DNA from 3 places in the Peribacillus sp. NPDC046944 genome. Region 1 is predicted to be linked to each of the others. Evidence: riboswitches for the same ligand, from Rfam matches in the RefSeq annotation. Region 1 holds a riboswitch; each other region holds the start of a gene.
The links. Region 1 has a riboswitch for S-adenosylmethionine ahead of ACQKIC_RS12955 (methionine ABC transporter ATP-binding protein). Riboswitches for the same ligand answer to the same signal wherever they lie in the genome.
Positions count from the first base shown of each region.

Region 1 (5,435 bases):
GAGCTGCTTAAAATGATTGTTGCTCCTTCTGGAAGCTTATCAATGCTTTTATATTTTTGTGAATACAAAGCAATTGGTTCAATATGGATGCCGCCTGCATTAACAAAATCATATCCATTTTCCTTAATTTGAGATTCTAAATAAGGAATGTGCTGGAAGTAGTTCGCGTCCAGTTCTTTATTGTTCAAAGCCTTGTTTGGCAAGATATAGTCTTGGAATGTTTCCACTTCCAATTCAATGCCTTTTTCTTTAAGAAGAGGAATCGCTTTTTCAAGAATCTCTGCATGTGGTACATTCGATGCACCCACCACTAACTTCTTCGTATTATCGCCACTACCTGTATCTTTCTCTTTATCCGTTCCGCAAGCCGCCAATGCAATTGATAAAACTAGAACGAATGCAAACCCTAAAAACTTTTTCATCCTTTTCATCTCCCCTTATCTTTTATCCAATTTAGAAGTAATCACATCACCGATAATCTGTATGATGAAGACAATAATTAATATGACAATCGTCGCTACCAGGGTAACGTCGTTGTGATTCCGTTGATAACCGTCCAGATAGGCTAAGTTACCCAATCCACCAGCCCCGATGACACCTGCCATTGCCGTGTATCCAACCAATGCAATCGATGTTACCGTGATGCCTGATATAAGGGCCGGCATCGATTCTGGAAGGAGGACCTTATAAATGATGGTGCTGGTTTTGGCTCCCATTGATTTAGCCGCTTCAATCACGCCTTTATCAATCTCACGAAGGCCGATTTCGACCATCCGCGCATAAAACGGTGCTGCACCGATAATGAGTGCTGGTAATGCCGCATTCTCACCAATCATGCTACCGACAAGTAATTTGGTGAACGGAATTAATAATACAATCAAGATAAGGAATGGAATCGAACGGAAAATATTAACGAAAGCACTTAACACACCGTTAACGCCCCGATTCTCCCACATATTCCCCTTGCCTGTTAAAAACAGAAGCAACCCCAATAGTATCCCTATAAAAAAGGTCGCTACAACTGAAATACTTGTCATATACAGCGTTTCTTTCGTCGCTTCTATGATGTCTTCCCAATCTACATTCGGCAATAATTCTTCAAGCATGAGTAATCACCTCCACGCCTACCTGCTGTGCTTTTATGAATTCGATTGCGCGGAGCATTTCATCTTCACTGCCATCAAGGTGGATGAACAATGTTCCATATGAGCCGCTTCTCGTTTGTGATATCTTCCCCTGGACAATGTTCACATCCAACTCAAAATTACGTACCAATTTTGTGATCAACGGGCTTTCTGCATGATCCCCCACGAATGTCAGTTGAATCACTTTTCCTGCTGGATACCGTTCAAACAAATGCTCCATCGTTTCTTTTGTCTCTTCTGGTTCCGTCACCTGCTGAACAAAACGCTTAGTCATCTGTTCTTTAGGGTTTCTGAATACTTCCAGGACAGCTCCCTGTTCGACTACCCGTCCACTTTCCATCACAGCCACTCGATTGCAAATCTTCCGAATGACATGCATCTCATGTGTAATCAAGACAATGGTTAAACCAAGGCGTTGATTTATATCCACAAGCAATTCCAGGATGGAATCGGTTGTCTGGGGATCTAGAGCGGACGTGGCCTCATCACACAAAAGCACTTTCGGGTTATTGGCAAGAGCCCTCGCTATTCCCACCCTTTGCTTCTGTCCACCACTTAGCTGCGATGGATACGCTTTTTCTCTTCCTTCCAATCCAACTAACTTAATGAGTTCATTGACGCGCTTGATGCGTTCTTGCTTGGAGATGCCCGCAATTTCCAGAGGAAAGGATATATTTTCTTGAACGGTCCTTGACCACAAGAGATTAAAATGCTGAAAAATCATGCTAATCTCTTGACGGGCTTTACGAAGCTTAGACCCTTTAATTGTTGAAACTTCATTTCCCGCAACGTTCACGGAGCCCTCAGTAGGCCGTTCCAACCCATTCAGCATACGTATGAGCGTACTCTTGCCAGCCCCACTGTATCCGATGACTCCGAAAATCTCGCCTTTATTTATTTCTAAATTCACACTATTCACGGCATGAATCGTTTCGCTATTTGCTTTTCCTGTTCGAAAAAGTTTACTGACGTTTGACAATGTAATCATGTATGCTCACCTCTTTATCCAATTAAGCCTATGAATTTAGTCGATTTATTTTTATGGCCTCCTGATGAATCTATCCCTCTATGATTCAAAGAAAATAGAAAAAGCCCTTCTGCATGAGCAGAAAGGCAGGGAAAAGCAGGCCTTCCTCTCATCTCCCAAAGCCTCTACGCTTTGTGTGAATTGGCACCTTTCCAAGGAAAATCCTTGTCGGTTGCCGGGTTTCAACGGGCACATCCCTCCACCTCTCTTGATAAGAGCTATATATGGACTATTCTTTTTTGTCTTAACATTCACTTTACTATGTCTGAAATTTTAACACAGATAAAAAAGGAGTGCAATGTAAAATCCTAGGGTGTACCTGTTTCTCCATTAAACTCTTTGAGAATTCACTGACACGATATTCGTCGCTTTTTCAATCGCTTGCTCTAGATCTTCAAGTAAATCGTCTACATTTTCAATACCGATTGAAAGGCGAACCTGGTCGGCACTGACACCGGCCTTGACCAGTCCTGCATCATTCAATTGCTGGTGAGTTGTACTTGCTGGGTGGATGATTAGGCTTTTAGCATCCCCGACATTGGCGACATGCGACCATAACTCAACCGAATTGATGAGTGTGGAACCTGCTTCACGTCCCCCCTTAATTCCAAACGTCACCACAGATCCGGCTCCCTTAGGCAAGTATTTATCTGCAAGGGCTTTATCGGGATGATCATCGTTACCCGGATAAGAAACCCATGAGACTGCCGGATGGTTCTCCAAGTATTGAATGACTGTCCTCGTATTCAACAGGTGTTCCTTCATCCTGACATGGAGCGTTTCCAGGCCAAGCGTGAACTGGAATGCACTTTGAGCACTTAACGTCGGTCCCAAATCCCGAAGCAATTGCACACGCGCTTTCGTAATAAAGGCAGCAGGCCCTACCGCTTCGGAATAGACAAGTCCATCGTAACTAGGGTCAGGTTCCGTAAAGCCTGGATAATTAGGCGAATTCCAATCGAATTTACCACCGTCGATGATGACTCCCCCTAATGTCGTACCATTACCCAATAGCCACTTTGTAGCTGAATGGATGACAATATCCGCCCCAAAGTCAATTGGTCGGCACAGATACGGCGTTGCGAAAGTGTTATCGATAATAAGAGGTATCCCTGCTTCGTGGGCTATTTCCGCCACTGCTTCGATATCAAGAACCCTTAAGCTTGGGTTGCCGATTGTTTCGGCAAATATGGCCTTCGTTCGTGGAGTGATTGCCCGTTTGAAATTTTCCGGATCATCAGGTGAGACGAATTTCACTTTGATTCCGTATTTAGGGAGTGTATTTTCAAATAAATTATAGGTCCCGCCGTACAGTGTTGAAGCAGAAACGATTTCATCCCCCATACCAGCGATATTAAGGATGGAAAGGGATATAGCGGCCATGCCGCTTGCAACTGCCAATCCACCGATTCCCCCTTCTAACAGGGCCATTCTTTCTTCAAAGACACTGACAGTGGGATTGTGAAGCCTCGTATAGATGTAACCATTCTCTTTTAATCCAAATAGATTCGCTGCATGATCTGTATCTTTGAACAAATAAGCATTACTTTGATAAATGGGTACGGCGCGGGCACCCGTTTCGTCGACTTTTAAACCGCCATGCACACTCAACGTCTCAAAGCGGAATTTTTTTTCTGTCATTATATTCTCCCCTTCTTCCATTGTTTTAGTAGGAATTAAAGCGATATTGCCTCATCTCTTGTTATATGCAAGGAACCTTATAATATGAAGAAGTCGGAATTTCCCGCCGGGGTCGATAGAGATTTCCCTATTGAACGATGTCGCTTGGATAAGCGCGTTTTGTAAATGGCAGACATTCCATCCTCGTGTATGATGCGTCTATAACGTATGTACTTCATACAAAATATAGCACTTTAGTAGCAGGTAGTCAATTAGTTATTAGAATATTCAATCATTAATACGAATGCTATATTCCCCCCATGACTTCAACAAAAAAACCAATCCATGTAGGATCGGCTTTTAGCTTATCTCTTTCAGCAATCCATACAAATAAGGAACAGACTGAAAGGCATATATTTTTTTTGTCATCTTTCCTTTTTCAAAAAGCAAAAGACAGGGTACGCTCTCAATTTCATATCGTTCAGCCAATGTCTGGACATAATTCATGTTCATTTTTCCAGCCTTCATTTCCGGGAACAGCTCTAGTGTTATGGAAAGCATTCTTGAAGCCACCTGGCAGGTTCCACACAAAGGTGTGTATAGATATAAGCTAAAAGTGTTCCCTTGATCAACAGCTTGCTTAAAGTCTTCTTCTTTCCATTCCTCCATCAGTTACTCTTCCATCCTTTTACTTGTAAATTTAGTTTTCACTTTCATATTTGCAGTCAGTAGCACGGAAGCGATGTGATGTTCTGGGGTATCCTCGACTTCCTTGTACATCCTATCTATGTACAAATGCCTTGCTTCCGGCAGTTCCCGACGAAATTGTTTCCTTAGCTTTTCCCCTGACGCATCTGCGTCAAAAAGGATGTAAACGTCCCGGCCTATCAATTCATCCACCATTTCATCCAACTTCGTTAAAGAAATGGTGCCATTGGTACATCTGATTTCCACTTCTTCGTCCAGAACGGATGCCACTTTGCGCTTGTCTGAAAGGCCTTCAACCATGATCACTTTATCGAGTACATCCCATTCCATCTCATCACCCCGTCTCCACTCAAATTGAAAAAGAGCAGGCTTAATTAAAGCCTCCCCCTCACCTTACTTACCCGTTTATCAGGCTATCATATTCGTTTGCACTCATCAGTTTTTCAACTTCACTGTTGTCTGATGGTTCAAGGACGATCATCCATGCTTTTTCAAACGGAGATTCATTAACGAATTCAGGATTGTCATTTAACTCTTCATTGATTTCAACGACCTTGCCGCTAATAGGAGCATAAAGTTCAGAAACCGTTTTAACGGATTCTACACTACCAAAGGGCTCGTTCGCTTTCAGTTCAGATCCGACCTCTGGAAGTTCAACAAAAACGATGTCCCCAAGTTCAGACTGGGCGAATGCAGTAATCCCTATGCGTACTGTACCCTCTTCCGTTTTGACCCATTCATGTTCTTTTGTATAACGAAGTTCTTTTGGCGTTGACATATTAATTCCCTCCATATTACAGCTTATATTTTATCTATTATATTATAAGGTAGATTCTTTGTTATGATAAGGAATTATCCAAATGTTTTGTAAAGTCTTAGCTCCAGGTCTGATCGAATTGTTCTTCTTTGAAACCTACTGTCACTTTTGAACCGTC
Region 1 covers NZ_JBNNML010000006.1:141,709-147,143, forward strand. The annotation lists gene ACQKIC_RS12945 (MetQ/NlpA family ABC transporter substrate-binding protein) at 1-422, opposite strand, end outside; gene ACQKIC_RS12950 (methionine ABC transporter permease) at 438-1,106, opposite strand; gene ACQKIC_RS12955 (methionine ABC transporter ATP-binding protein) at 1,099-2,133, opposite strand; SAM riboswitch class I at 2,279-2,390, opposite strand; gene ACQKIC_RS12960 (O-acetylhomoserine aminocarboxypropyltransferase/cysteine synthase family protein) at 2,503-3,813, opposite strand; gene ACQKIC_RS12965 (thioredoxin family protein) at 4,153-4,461, opposite strand; gene ACQKIC_RS12970 (toprim domain-containing protein) at 4,465-4,830, opposite strand; gene gcvH (glycine cleavage system protein GcvH) at 4,898-5,278, opposite strand; gene ACQKIC_RS12980 (arsenate reductase family protein) at 5,376-5,435, opposite strand, start outside.

Region 2 (5,435 bases), on a different contig from region 1:
GCGTTGACCTTTGGCGATGAAAAAGTAGAGTCACTTGCACCGAGTAATCATCCTGAATTTGAAAAGTTATATTCTACATATGATACGATCAAAGATAATTATTATGAAGAAATCGATGAGAACACGCTCGTGGATGGAGCTATAAATGGAATGATAGAATCGTTGGATGATCCTTATTCCTCTTATATGGATAAGAAAGAAGCCTCCAGTTTCCATGAGAGCATCTCTTCTTCCTTTGAAGGAATAGGTGCTGAAATCCAAGAGAAGGATGGACAGATCATGGTGGTTTCCCCTATTAAAGGATCACCAGCTGAAAAAGCCGGAGTCCGGCCTAATGATATTATACTAAGTGTCAATGGCAAAAGCCTTGATGGCTTAAGTTCTTCGGAAGCTGTCTTGAAAATCAGGGGGAAAAAGGGAACAAAAGTGGAGCTTGCCATTTCAAGGGCGGGTGAAAAGGAACCGATTACTTTGTCCATTAAGCGTGATACCATTCCGATTGAAACGGTTTATTCAGAGATGCTTGATGATGGGATTGCCAAAGTGCAGGTTACAAGTTTTTCTGAGCATACGGTGGAAGAGCTGAATACGGCACTTGAAGACATGGATAAAGAAAAGATGAAAGGCCTAATATTGGACTTACGTGGAAATCCGGGTGGATTGCTTGACCAAGCGATCGCAATGGCAAACTTATTTATCCCGAATGGGGAAGTCATCCTTCAGGTCGAGGATCGAAAAGGAAAAAGAGAAGTCTATAAATCCCAGAATAATGGTGAGTTGAAGCTACCAGTGGTCGTATTAATTGATGATGGAAGTGCAAGTGCATCTGAAATCGTTGCCGCCGCTGTTAGTGAATCTGCGGGTATTCAGCTTGTAGGGGTAAAATCATTCGGAAAGGGGACCGTGCAAAAAGCCGCAGACTTTGATGATGGTTCCAACTTTAAGTATACAGCACAAAAATGGCTGACTCCGAAAGGCAATTGGATCCATAAAAAAGGGATTGAACCGGATATAAAAGTCAAGCTTCCCGAGTATGCCAATCTTCCATATATCTCTCCTGATAAAGGATTGAAAGTATCGGATTCCTCGAGTGAAGTAGAAGCAGCGGAGAAAATGCTGAAAGAAGCCGGGTATAATCCAGGAAAAGTGGATAAGTATTTCGATGAAGAAACAAAGGTAGCGGTCAAGGAATTCCAAAAGGATCATAAGATCAAAGAAACAGGTGTCATTAAAGACGATACAACCGTTAAATTGATGGAAGTCATTAGGGATAAAATCCTTAAAAATGATACTCAAGTGAAAAAAGCGGTGGAAGTATTGAAAAAGAAAATCAAATAATCTTTTATAAAAACAAGCGGCCCATCAGCAAGCATTTATTGCTGATGGGCCGTTTTTCGTATGCTTGACTTAGGTGTGTGTGTAATCCATAAGGTGACCATGGAAGAAGTACCAATGGGTGGGGAATGGAAGGGTATCCATGATGAAGTAGAATTTGAAGAAAACGAGCGGTAAACCCTGCTTGAGGAACATGAACTTTCATACAAGGCTAAGAATAATTACTACCGAAAAGCGGCAGAAAAATCAAAGAAGGCTAGATGCCACTCTGACTAAATTCTGCGATTATATCTATCAAAAAGAACCTCGTCAGAATAAATATAACAGGAGCAACTGAATGGGTTTCCAAGGTTAATCGTGAAAAGAATGAAGGGGCTGTCTAATAAGTCCTTATTCCAGTGAATTTCGCAAAAATAAAGAGGCAGAAATGTTGTTAAATCAACGTTTCTGCCTTTTACTATTTATTCAATTTCGGTGTGTAATTACACCTTTTGGGACAGCCCCTTGATCAATCCTTTATAAATAATTTCATTTTACAAAAAGCGGGATATTACTCCTGTAATCAGGTGAAATGATGCCATTTTCGGTAATGATGCTTGTAATAAGAGAATGGGGCGTAACGTCAAAAGCAGGATTGAATGTCTTCACATTTTCTGGTGCTATCCTGACTCCTTGTATAGAAGTGATTTCATCCCCATTCCTTTCTTCGATTGGGATGGAGATACCCGACTCGAGAGATAAATCGAATGTACTTGATGGTGCTGCTACATAGAAAGGAATATCGTAATGCTTAGCTAATATCGCCAAACCCAATGTACCAATTTTATTGGCTGTATCACCGTTTGCCGCAATACGGTCTGCTCCGACTATAATGGCTTCGATTTTTTTATGATGAATGGTGTGGGCTGCCATATTATCCGAGATTAATGTAACGTCCACTCCAGCTTGCATAAGTTCCCATGCGGTGAGTCGTGCCCCTTGCAAGACAGGTCTCGTTTCACAGGCATAGACCTTTATAGGAAAGGATCTTTCCTTGGCCAGGTGGAAAGGTGCGAGGGCAGTTCCGTACCGTGCAGTGGCTATCCCCCCAGCATTACAATGGGTTAAAATAGAATCACCCTCGTTGAATAAAGACAATCCGTATTCACCAATTTTTCGGCACATCTCCACATCCTCTGAAAATAGCTTTTTTGCTTCAGCAACAAGAGCGCTTTTGGCTGAAGCTATGCTATTGGCTGCTTGTAGAGTATTCTCCATTCTTTTCAGTGCCCAAAAAAGGTTGACCGCTGTTGGTCTTGAAGAAGCGAGTGTAGTAACATGTTTCGTGACATTGTGTTTAAATTGCCATAAATCCGTGGTATTTTCCTGGATTGCACCAAGAGCAACGCCAAATGCTGCAGTTAGCCCGATAGCGGGGGCACCACGGACCTTCAAGGTCAAGATGCTGTCATATACATCTTTAACCGTAAAAAGTTCAATGAATTCTATTTTTGATGGCAAGGCCTGTTGATTCAATAAGGTAATATGGGTATCATTCCATTGGACGGAATAGGGTAGTGGCGTTGTAGTTGTCATATGTATATCTCCTTATAGGGCTGAATAGGAAGGCAATGTATATTGCTTTACGGCTTCTATCACTGCTGGAATATTCAGTTCTTTCCGATTTTTGATTATATGGGCCCCGATTTTCAAGGTAGCCGTTTTAGCTGTAATTCTAGTTTCTTTATTCTCAATGCCATTTAAATCAGCAACATGAGATAGGCCAATGGTTCTTCGAATTAGTTCACATCCTGCAAAGCCATATGCATCACCTTTAAACTTGTTGAGTACATATGGAAGATAACCTTCGATCTTACTGTAAGGACTTTTATTTTCAGAATTCCACAGGTTCGTATAGGTTTCTTCAAATGTATTCCAAAATTCCTGAAGATGAGTAAAGATTTCTTCCTTCCCAGTGGCCTCGCGTGTTACTGCCTGGAATAGGAGATTCGCCATGTATTGTCCAAGGTCAAATCCAACAGGACCATAAAAAGCGAATTCAGGGTCAATTACCTTTGTTTCTGTATCACTTGCAAATATACTTCCCGTATGTAAATCGCCATGAAGAAGGGCCTCCTGCTCGGATTCGAAGCTTTGTTTTAACTTAGCCACTTCCAGTATTAAATCAGCATCTTTCCATATAGACTTGGCAGCCTCCAGCAACTCAAGCTCAAACTCGCCTGGATGTTCCTCCAAAAAAGGATCCGTGAAAATGAAAACCTCAGTAATCTTGCAGAGTTCTGGATTCGTGAAGTTCCGGGCAACCTCTTTTTTCGCTGCCGGTTCCAAATGAAAATCAGACGTATAAAAAGCGGTCTTTGCAACAAATTCACCAATGTGTTTGGATAATAGAGGGAAATGATCTCCTTCAATTAATCCGGTCCGGGCGATTTTCAAGTGTGATAAATCTTCCATGACGGTGATTGCAAGCTGTTCATCAGAATAATAGACTTGTGGGACAAGTTCGGGACAATAGCTTCTGAATTGAATTAATGCATTCGCTTCGATAGCCGATCTTTTTAAAGTCAATGGCCAGCTTTCACCAAGAACCTTTGCGTAAGGAACTGCTTGTTTGATGATGACTCCTTTATTTGTTACGGGATTTGTAACGTGAAAAACATAATTTAAATTTCCGTCACCGATTTCATTACATAGTAATGAGTCATCTGAATGCAGTAACCCAAGTTTCTTCGTTAGGTCAATTGCCGTTTCGTTTGTCAATAGCTTGAAATTTGATGGTTGAGTCATTGTTATCCCTCCAAGTACATTAAAAAATATGAAAAAGCCCCTTTCCCATAGAAAGAGGCAGAAGCTTCACTTCGAACCTCTTATCTCCCAGAAAGAATTCTTTCTGGTGGATTTGGCACCGTGCTCTGTGGATATAATCCGGCGGAATTCCCGCCCCATTTCACAATGGTATTACAGTCGGTTGCTGGGCTTCATAGGGCCTTTATCCCTCAGCCTGCTCTTGATAAGAGTATTGTATTTATTTTCAGAAAATTAATCTCGAATGAATGATATCAATATTTTAAATAGTTTGTCAATGGTAAATTAATAAAACTCCGGCCGCCGATCTTCGAAAACGGGTATTTTATTTCTTGCTTCTCCTACTTTTTCTAAGTCAAGGGTGCCGAGTAGAAGTTCTTTTTCTTCACCAGCCTCACAAATGATTTCTCCCCACGGGTCGATGATGATGGAATGTCCGGCAAAATGATTATTTCGGTCAGAACCGGAACGATTCACAGCCACAACGAAGGCTTGGTTTTCTATTGCCCGGCTGATTAACAGTGCCCTCCAATGATGGAGCCTAGGCTTTGGCCACTCGGCGGTCACGAAGATAACCTCCGCACCTCGTACGGTATGGGCCCGTTGCCATTCCGGAAAACGGATATCATAGCAAATGAATCCGGCGCAAATCTTTTCATCGAGGGAGAATAAGCCGTCTTTTTTGCCAGGTTGTAAGTAATGGTGTTCATCCATCAATTGAAACAGATGGAGTTTATCATATTCTTTAACCAGTTTGCCTTCTTTATCGATGATGAGCATTGTGTTATAGATGCCTTCCTTAGTTTTCTTTGCAATCGAGCCACCGATTATGTTAATGTGGTGTTTTTTTGCAAGGGCTTTTAGAAAGGTAATGGTTTGTGCTGCTTCTTCGTCTGCAATTTCATGTAATCTCGTTAAGTCATAGCCGGTTGTCCATAGTTCCGGCAGCATGACGATGTCCGGTTTAGACTGTACAGCTTTTTCAATCCATTGTTTTGCCACCTGGAAATTTATATCTGGCTGTCCAAAGGCAATGTCCATTTGTAAACAGGCGATTTTCCATTTCATCATTTAAAACCTCCATTTGTAAAAAAGTACTTTACAAGATTAAGATAAACATATATCATTTGTGACTATAATTTCAAGAAATTTCAGAGAAGGTGCAAAGATGGTGCAATTCGAAAAATCCAGACTTCTTCAAGAGCTTCCAAAGCAGTTTTTTGCTTCTTTAGTCGAAAAAGTTAATAACATAACATCAGAAGGCAAGGATGTCATTAATCTTGGGCAGGGAAATC
Region 2 covers NZ_JBNNML010000007.1:13,091-18,525, reverse strand. The annotation lists gene ACQKIC_RS13995 (S41 family peptidase) at 1-1,338, shown strand, start outside; gene mtnA (S-methyl-5-thioribose-1-phosphate isomerase) at 1,864-2,910, opposite strand; gene mtnK (S-methyl-5-thioribose kinase) at 2,923-4,128, opposite strand; SAM riboswitch class I at 4,200-4,352, opposite strand; gene ACQKIC_RS13980 (carbon-nitrogen family hydrolase) at 4,426-5,208, opposite strand; gene ACQKIC_RS13975 (pyridoxal phosphate-dependent aminotransferase) at 5,309-5,435, shown strand, end outside.
Region 2: it holds a riboswitch for S-adenosylmethionine, as region 1 does, so the genes downstream of both, mtnK (S-methyl-5-thioribose kinase) here and ACQKIC_RS12955 (methionine ABC transporter ATP-binding protein) in region 1, are expected to answer to the same signal.

Region 3 (5,435 bases), on a different contig from region 1:
CGATCCCTCCTAATGGTTCTGCCTTGAAGGCATCCCTATCTCCCCAAAAAACTCTACGATAATCGGGATATTCTGCATCCTTTGCACAAATATCGAGGGACATCGGATGAATATAGATGGGAACGTTCCTATGTTCCTGTATCCATGCGGCCCCACCCGTATGGTCCTCATGATAATGCGTCAGCGCAACCATATCGTAATCAGCGGTTTCAAAGAATGGAGTAAGTTCCTTCAACAAGATTTTTGCCCCCGTATCAACTAACATGCCATCGGTTAAGAACACATTCACGCTCATGCCTGATTTGTTTCCTTCCGGTGTCCCTTTTACGCAAACCACATCGTTTATCGTTTTCATTTCCAGCATGACTTTCCACCCCAATCATTTTTTTGGAAAAACTCATCATCCTTTATTTTCTAATTTACTTACAATAAATGTATTATCTCTCCATACTTTTTACAAGTATAATATTTTTTCTAATGATGGGAGTGATCAAAGTCCATATTCTTACGCAGACAGGCCATGTAAGATCCGGGACGTTCCGTGTAACTTAGCAAATGGCCACTATAATCTGGGCAAGTAGATCGTTTGATTCATAATCTTGATAAAATTCAAAAAATAATTGACATTACTGTATTTAACAAATAATATAGATTATATTAAAAAAATAATAAAATACTAAAATAGTAATTAACTTATCAAGAGTGACTGAGGGACCAGGCCCTATGACGTCCGGCAACCGCCCCACATCGGGAATGGTGCCCCTTCCTGCAGAATGAAATACCATTCTGAAAGATAAGACGGGATATAATTTCGCTGCCTCTTTCTGAATGATAGAGGTAGCTTTTTTATGTATAAGGAGGATAGCATCATGATTGAAATTCGTTCAGTTCGAAAGGAATATATCTCGAAGAATACCCGAGTTATCGGAGTGGATAATGTATCTTTAACCATTCAAACGGGAGAGGTTTATGGGATTGTCGGGTATAGCGGCGCGGGAAAGAGTTCATTGATTCGCTGTCTGAATCTTCTTGAGCGTCCGACCAATGGTAGCATCATCATCGATGGCGTCGACTTAACAACCTTATCAAGCCAGGAGCTTCGCAAACAACGCCAGAAAATCGGCATGATATTTCAGCATTTTTCCCTAGTCAGTTCCAAAACGGTTTTTGACAATATCTCCTTCGCCTTGAAAGCCGCCCATCAACCAAAGGAGGTCATTACTAACCGCGTTCTGGAACTTTTGGATATCGTTGGCCTTCGGGATAAAAAAGATGTTTATCCGGCTCAACTCAGTGGCGGACAAAAACAGCGGGTAGGCATTGCACGGGCCTTAGCGAATGACCCTACCGTCCTATTATGTGATGAAGCGACATCAGCCCTTGATCCAACCACTACGAAGTCGATCTTACAGTTGTTGAAAAAGATCAATAAAGAACTGGGCATCACCATCGTGTTGATCACCCATGAAATGGAAGTGGTCAAGGAACTGTGCCATCGTGTCTCCGTCATGCAAGATGGACGAATTATTGAAGATGGCCCTGTTTATGAAATATTTTCACAACCCAAACAAGAACTGACTAAGCAGTTCATCAGTAGCGTGTTGGATTTTGAACTTCCTCCCCACCTTATTAGGGAAAACAAAGGAACGATTATCAAAATACAATTTGAAGGGCAAACCGCTGGTGAATCGATTCTCTCGGATACTCTACAAAACTATTCTGTCAGAGGGAATATCCTGCACGGGAAAATTGAATATATCCAGGATCTTCCTCTAGGAATCTTGATCATCGAATTGATTGGTGAGCTTGAAGAAGTGCAAGTAGCCCTTGAATACATAAGAAGCCGGACCCAATCTGTGGAGGTGTTAAAGCATGTCACTGCTTGATTCCATCATCAATATTTTGCCTGACCTTAATAAAGCCTTTCTGGAAACGATTTATATGGTCGGAATTTCCCTTGCGGTTGCCCTCCTGATTGGACTGCCTCTAGGAGTGTTGCTGTTTACGACGACCAGGAATTTGTTCTTTGAAAATATCACGTTGAATCGATCCCTCGGTTTCGTGGTTAATCTAGTCCGCTCGATTCCGTTTATCATTCTTTTAGTCGCTTTGCTTCCTTTAACCGAATTCCTTACCGGGTCAACAATTGGACCGCTAGCGGCTTCCGTTTCCCTATCAGTCTCCGCCATTCCTTTTTTCGCTAGGATCGTAGAATCTGCATTGAGGGAAATAGATAAGGGAGTGATCGAAGCCGCCATTGCAGTGGGCGCTTCCCCATGGATGATCATCAAGGATGTGCTTCTTCCTGAAGCAAGGCCTGGAATCATCCAAGGCGTGACATTAACGACGATATCACTCATCGGCTTCTCGGCTATGGCAGGAACAATCGGCGGAGGAGGAATCGGTGACCTCGCGATTCGTTTCGGCTATTACCGTTATGACAACACGATCATGATCACAACGGTGGTCGTTCTGATCTGTCTTGTCCAAATCATCCAAATGATAGGCGATAAGGCCTCTCACTATGTAAACAAACGATAAGATTCATAATGTTAACGATGACACTACATTAAACAAGGAGGAATTTTTCATGAAAAAAATCACTTCATTATTATCTATATGTGCATTAGCCCTTGGGTTGTCAGCTTGCGGAAATGACGATGCGACAACTAAAACGGAGGACAAAAAAGAATTAAAAATTGGGGCAACGACTGGCCCTTATGCCGACATGGTCATAGAGGCCATACAACCCGGACTTGAAGACCTTGGCTACAAAGTGGACATCGTCGAATTCAGTGATTATATCCAGCCGAATAAATCACTTGGTAATGGTTCGATCGATGCCAACCTCTTTCAGCATAAAGTGTATATGGATAATTTTTCAAAGGAACATGACTTAGAGCTCTCTGACCTTATTATTGTTCCAACGGCACCGATGGGCATTTACTCCACGGAATACAAATCATTGGCCGATATTAAAAATGGTGCGACCATCGCCGTTCCCAATGACCCAGTCAACCTCTCCCGTGCACTTAAAGTTTTATTGGATGAGGGCCTGATTGAAGTGGATCCGGATGTTGACCCATTAAGAATATCTGAGAAAGATGTAACAAAGAATCCGAAGAACATTCAATTCGAACCACTGGAATCGGCACAATTACCTCGTGCAACGGACAGTGTTGACCTATCGGCCGTTCCTGGTAATTTTGCGATTGCCGCCAAAATGGACCTTCAAGATGCTCTTGCATTAGAAAACATGCCAGATACGTATCGCAATGTCGTGGCTGTAAACACTAAGGATAAAGACGCCCAATTTGCAAAAGATATCAAATCAGTTGTAGAAAGTGCCGAATTCGAAAAGGTGATTGATGACAAGTTCCAAGGCTTCGGTAAACCCGATTGGATGAAATAAGGAAACAGCAAGTATGGGTCTGCTCCTGTCTGGGGCAGGCCTTTACTGATTAACAATACCTATGAACGCAGTCATTGTTTTCTTTTCCGCTTTGCCCTTTTTGGATATAATGGAATGGAAAGAAGGTGAACATGATGCTTAATAAGCTTAAACATACATTCCCAAACTCCCTTTCAGATAAAAAGGATGCACAGGACATCTCGGCATATTTCTGGTTGGAAGATCCATTCGGCCATACAATTGGCATTCCCCGCTCAGACATATCGGCGGAGGAAATCCGTTTGCTTACGCTACTCTTTGACACTCCATCACTCCAAAGTCCAAACACCTCCACTACCCAAACTACTTGGAATGATTTTTTATTTGGGCCGCGTGCCTCCCAGCCCCTAACGAACTGGGAGAATGTCCGGTTCACCTACTTTAACCTTGCCCATGGGGATTTTTCACACGATCATTTCGAGGAAGCGATTCTCTCATTCGTACCATCCGATTCCATCCTGGTCTGGGAGAATGAAACGGCGGGAACCTTAATTGAATCAGACATGGATGAACCCTTATCGACGCATGATTTTCTCGCCATCTCATCCACACTCGAGAGTGACTTTTACGTAAAGATCAGGGTCTATGCCGGTCGATTTCACCCTGTCGATGCGGACCTTCATCACCATCTGATACAAGAGAGAAAATGTTTCACACTTTCTTTGCTCCATCTATCCGATGTTAAGGTGACGGAATTACCCAATATTATCCCCTACGCACTCATGAATGCCTGTACTGACATGGATAAAAGATGGTACATCAATGAATTGCTTGGCAAGACGCGGCAGGATCATGAATTGATCAAAACGGTTAAAACGTATATCGAATGTAATTCCAACGCCTCATCGGCAGCTAAACAACTTTATATCCATCGGAACAGCCTGCAATACAGGATAGATAAATTCGCTGAAAAAACAGGACTGGATGTACGGAATTTCCCGCATGCTTTGGCTGCCTACCTCCTCATTCTCTTAAATGAGAAAAAAGGATAATTATCCCTTTTGTGCAGTGTGCCCATATTTATTTCAGCATTGATAGAGTAGACTATAAATATCATTACGAATTTAGGAGTTTAAGAGGAGGAATAGTTCATGGCAGAGTTAGTATTGGATCATATCTTCAAGATTTATGATAATAAGGTGACAGCCGTTAAAGACTTCAACCTTAGCGTGGCCGATAAGGAATTCATTGTTTTCGTCGGACCCTCGGGGTGTGGAAAGTCGACCACTTTAAGGATGATTGCCGGCCTTGAGGACATCTCCCAAGGGGATCTTTTTATAGATGGCAAGCGGGTCAATGACGTGCCTCCAAAAGATCGGGACATTGCGATGGTTTTCCAGAACTACGCTTTATATCCTCATATGACCGTCTATGACAATATGGCTTTTGGACTGAAGCTAAGGAAAACGCCGAAGAAGGAAATCAAGCAACGCGTCCATGATGCTGCCAAGATCCTTGGACTTGAAGACTTCTTACAACGGAAGCCTAAAGCCCTTTCTGGCGGGCAGCGCCAGCGTGTGGCACTTGGAAGGGCCATTGTCCGGGATGCCAAAGTCTTCTTGATGGATGAGCCCCTTTCCAACCTTGATGCAAAACTTCGGGTACAAATGCGCGCAGAAATCGCGAAACTGCACAAACGGATCAACACAACAACCATTTATGTCACCCATGACCAAACAGAAGCCATGACCATGGCCACACGGCTTGTAGTCATGAAGGATGGTATCATCCAGCAAGTGGGCGCACCGAAGGATGTCTATGAAAAGCCTGTAAATGTTTTCGTAGGCGGATTCATCGGCTCACCTGCCATGAACTTCTTTACGGGTACCTTGCAGGATGGATTCATTCAAATTGGGGAGCAAACACTTGAGGTGCCTCCTTTCAAAATGGATACGCTTCGTAATCAAGGCTATATCGGAAAAGACATCATTCTTGGCATCCGGCCTGAGGACTTTCATAACGAAGAAACGTTCATTTCCGCATC
Region 3 covers NZ_JBNNML010000010.1:42,531-47,965, forward strand. The annotation lists gene ACQKIC_RS16970 (MBL fold metallo-hydrolase) at 1-364, opposite strand, end outside; SAM riboswitch class I at 691-800, shown strand; gene ACQKIC_RS16975 (methionine ABC transporter ATP-binding protein) at 870-1,886, shown strand; gene ACQKIC_RS16980 (methionine ABC transporter permease) at 1,873-2,541, shown strand; gene ACQKIC_RS16985 (MetQ/NlpA family ABC transporter substrate-binding protein) at 2,591-3,412, shown strand; gene ACQKIC_RS16990 (PucR family transcriptional regulator) at 3,547-4,443, shown strand; gene ACQKIC_RS16995 (ABC transporter ATP-binding protein) at 4,543-5,435, shown strand, end outside.
Region 3: it holds a riboswitch for S-adenosylmethionine, as region 1 does, so the genes downstream of both, ACQKIC_RS16975 (methionine ABC transporter ATP-binding protein) here and ACQKIC_RS12955 (methionine ABC transporter ATP-binding protein) in region 1, are expected to answer to the same signal.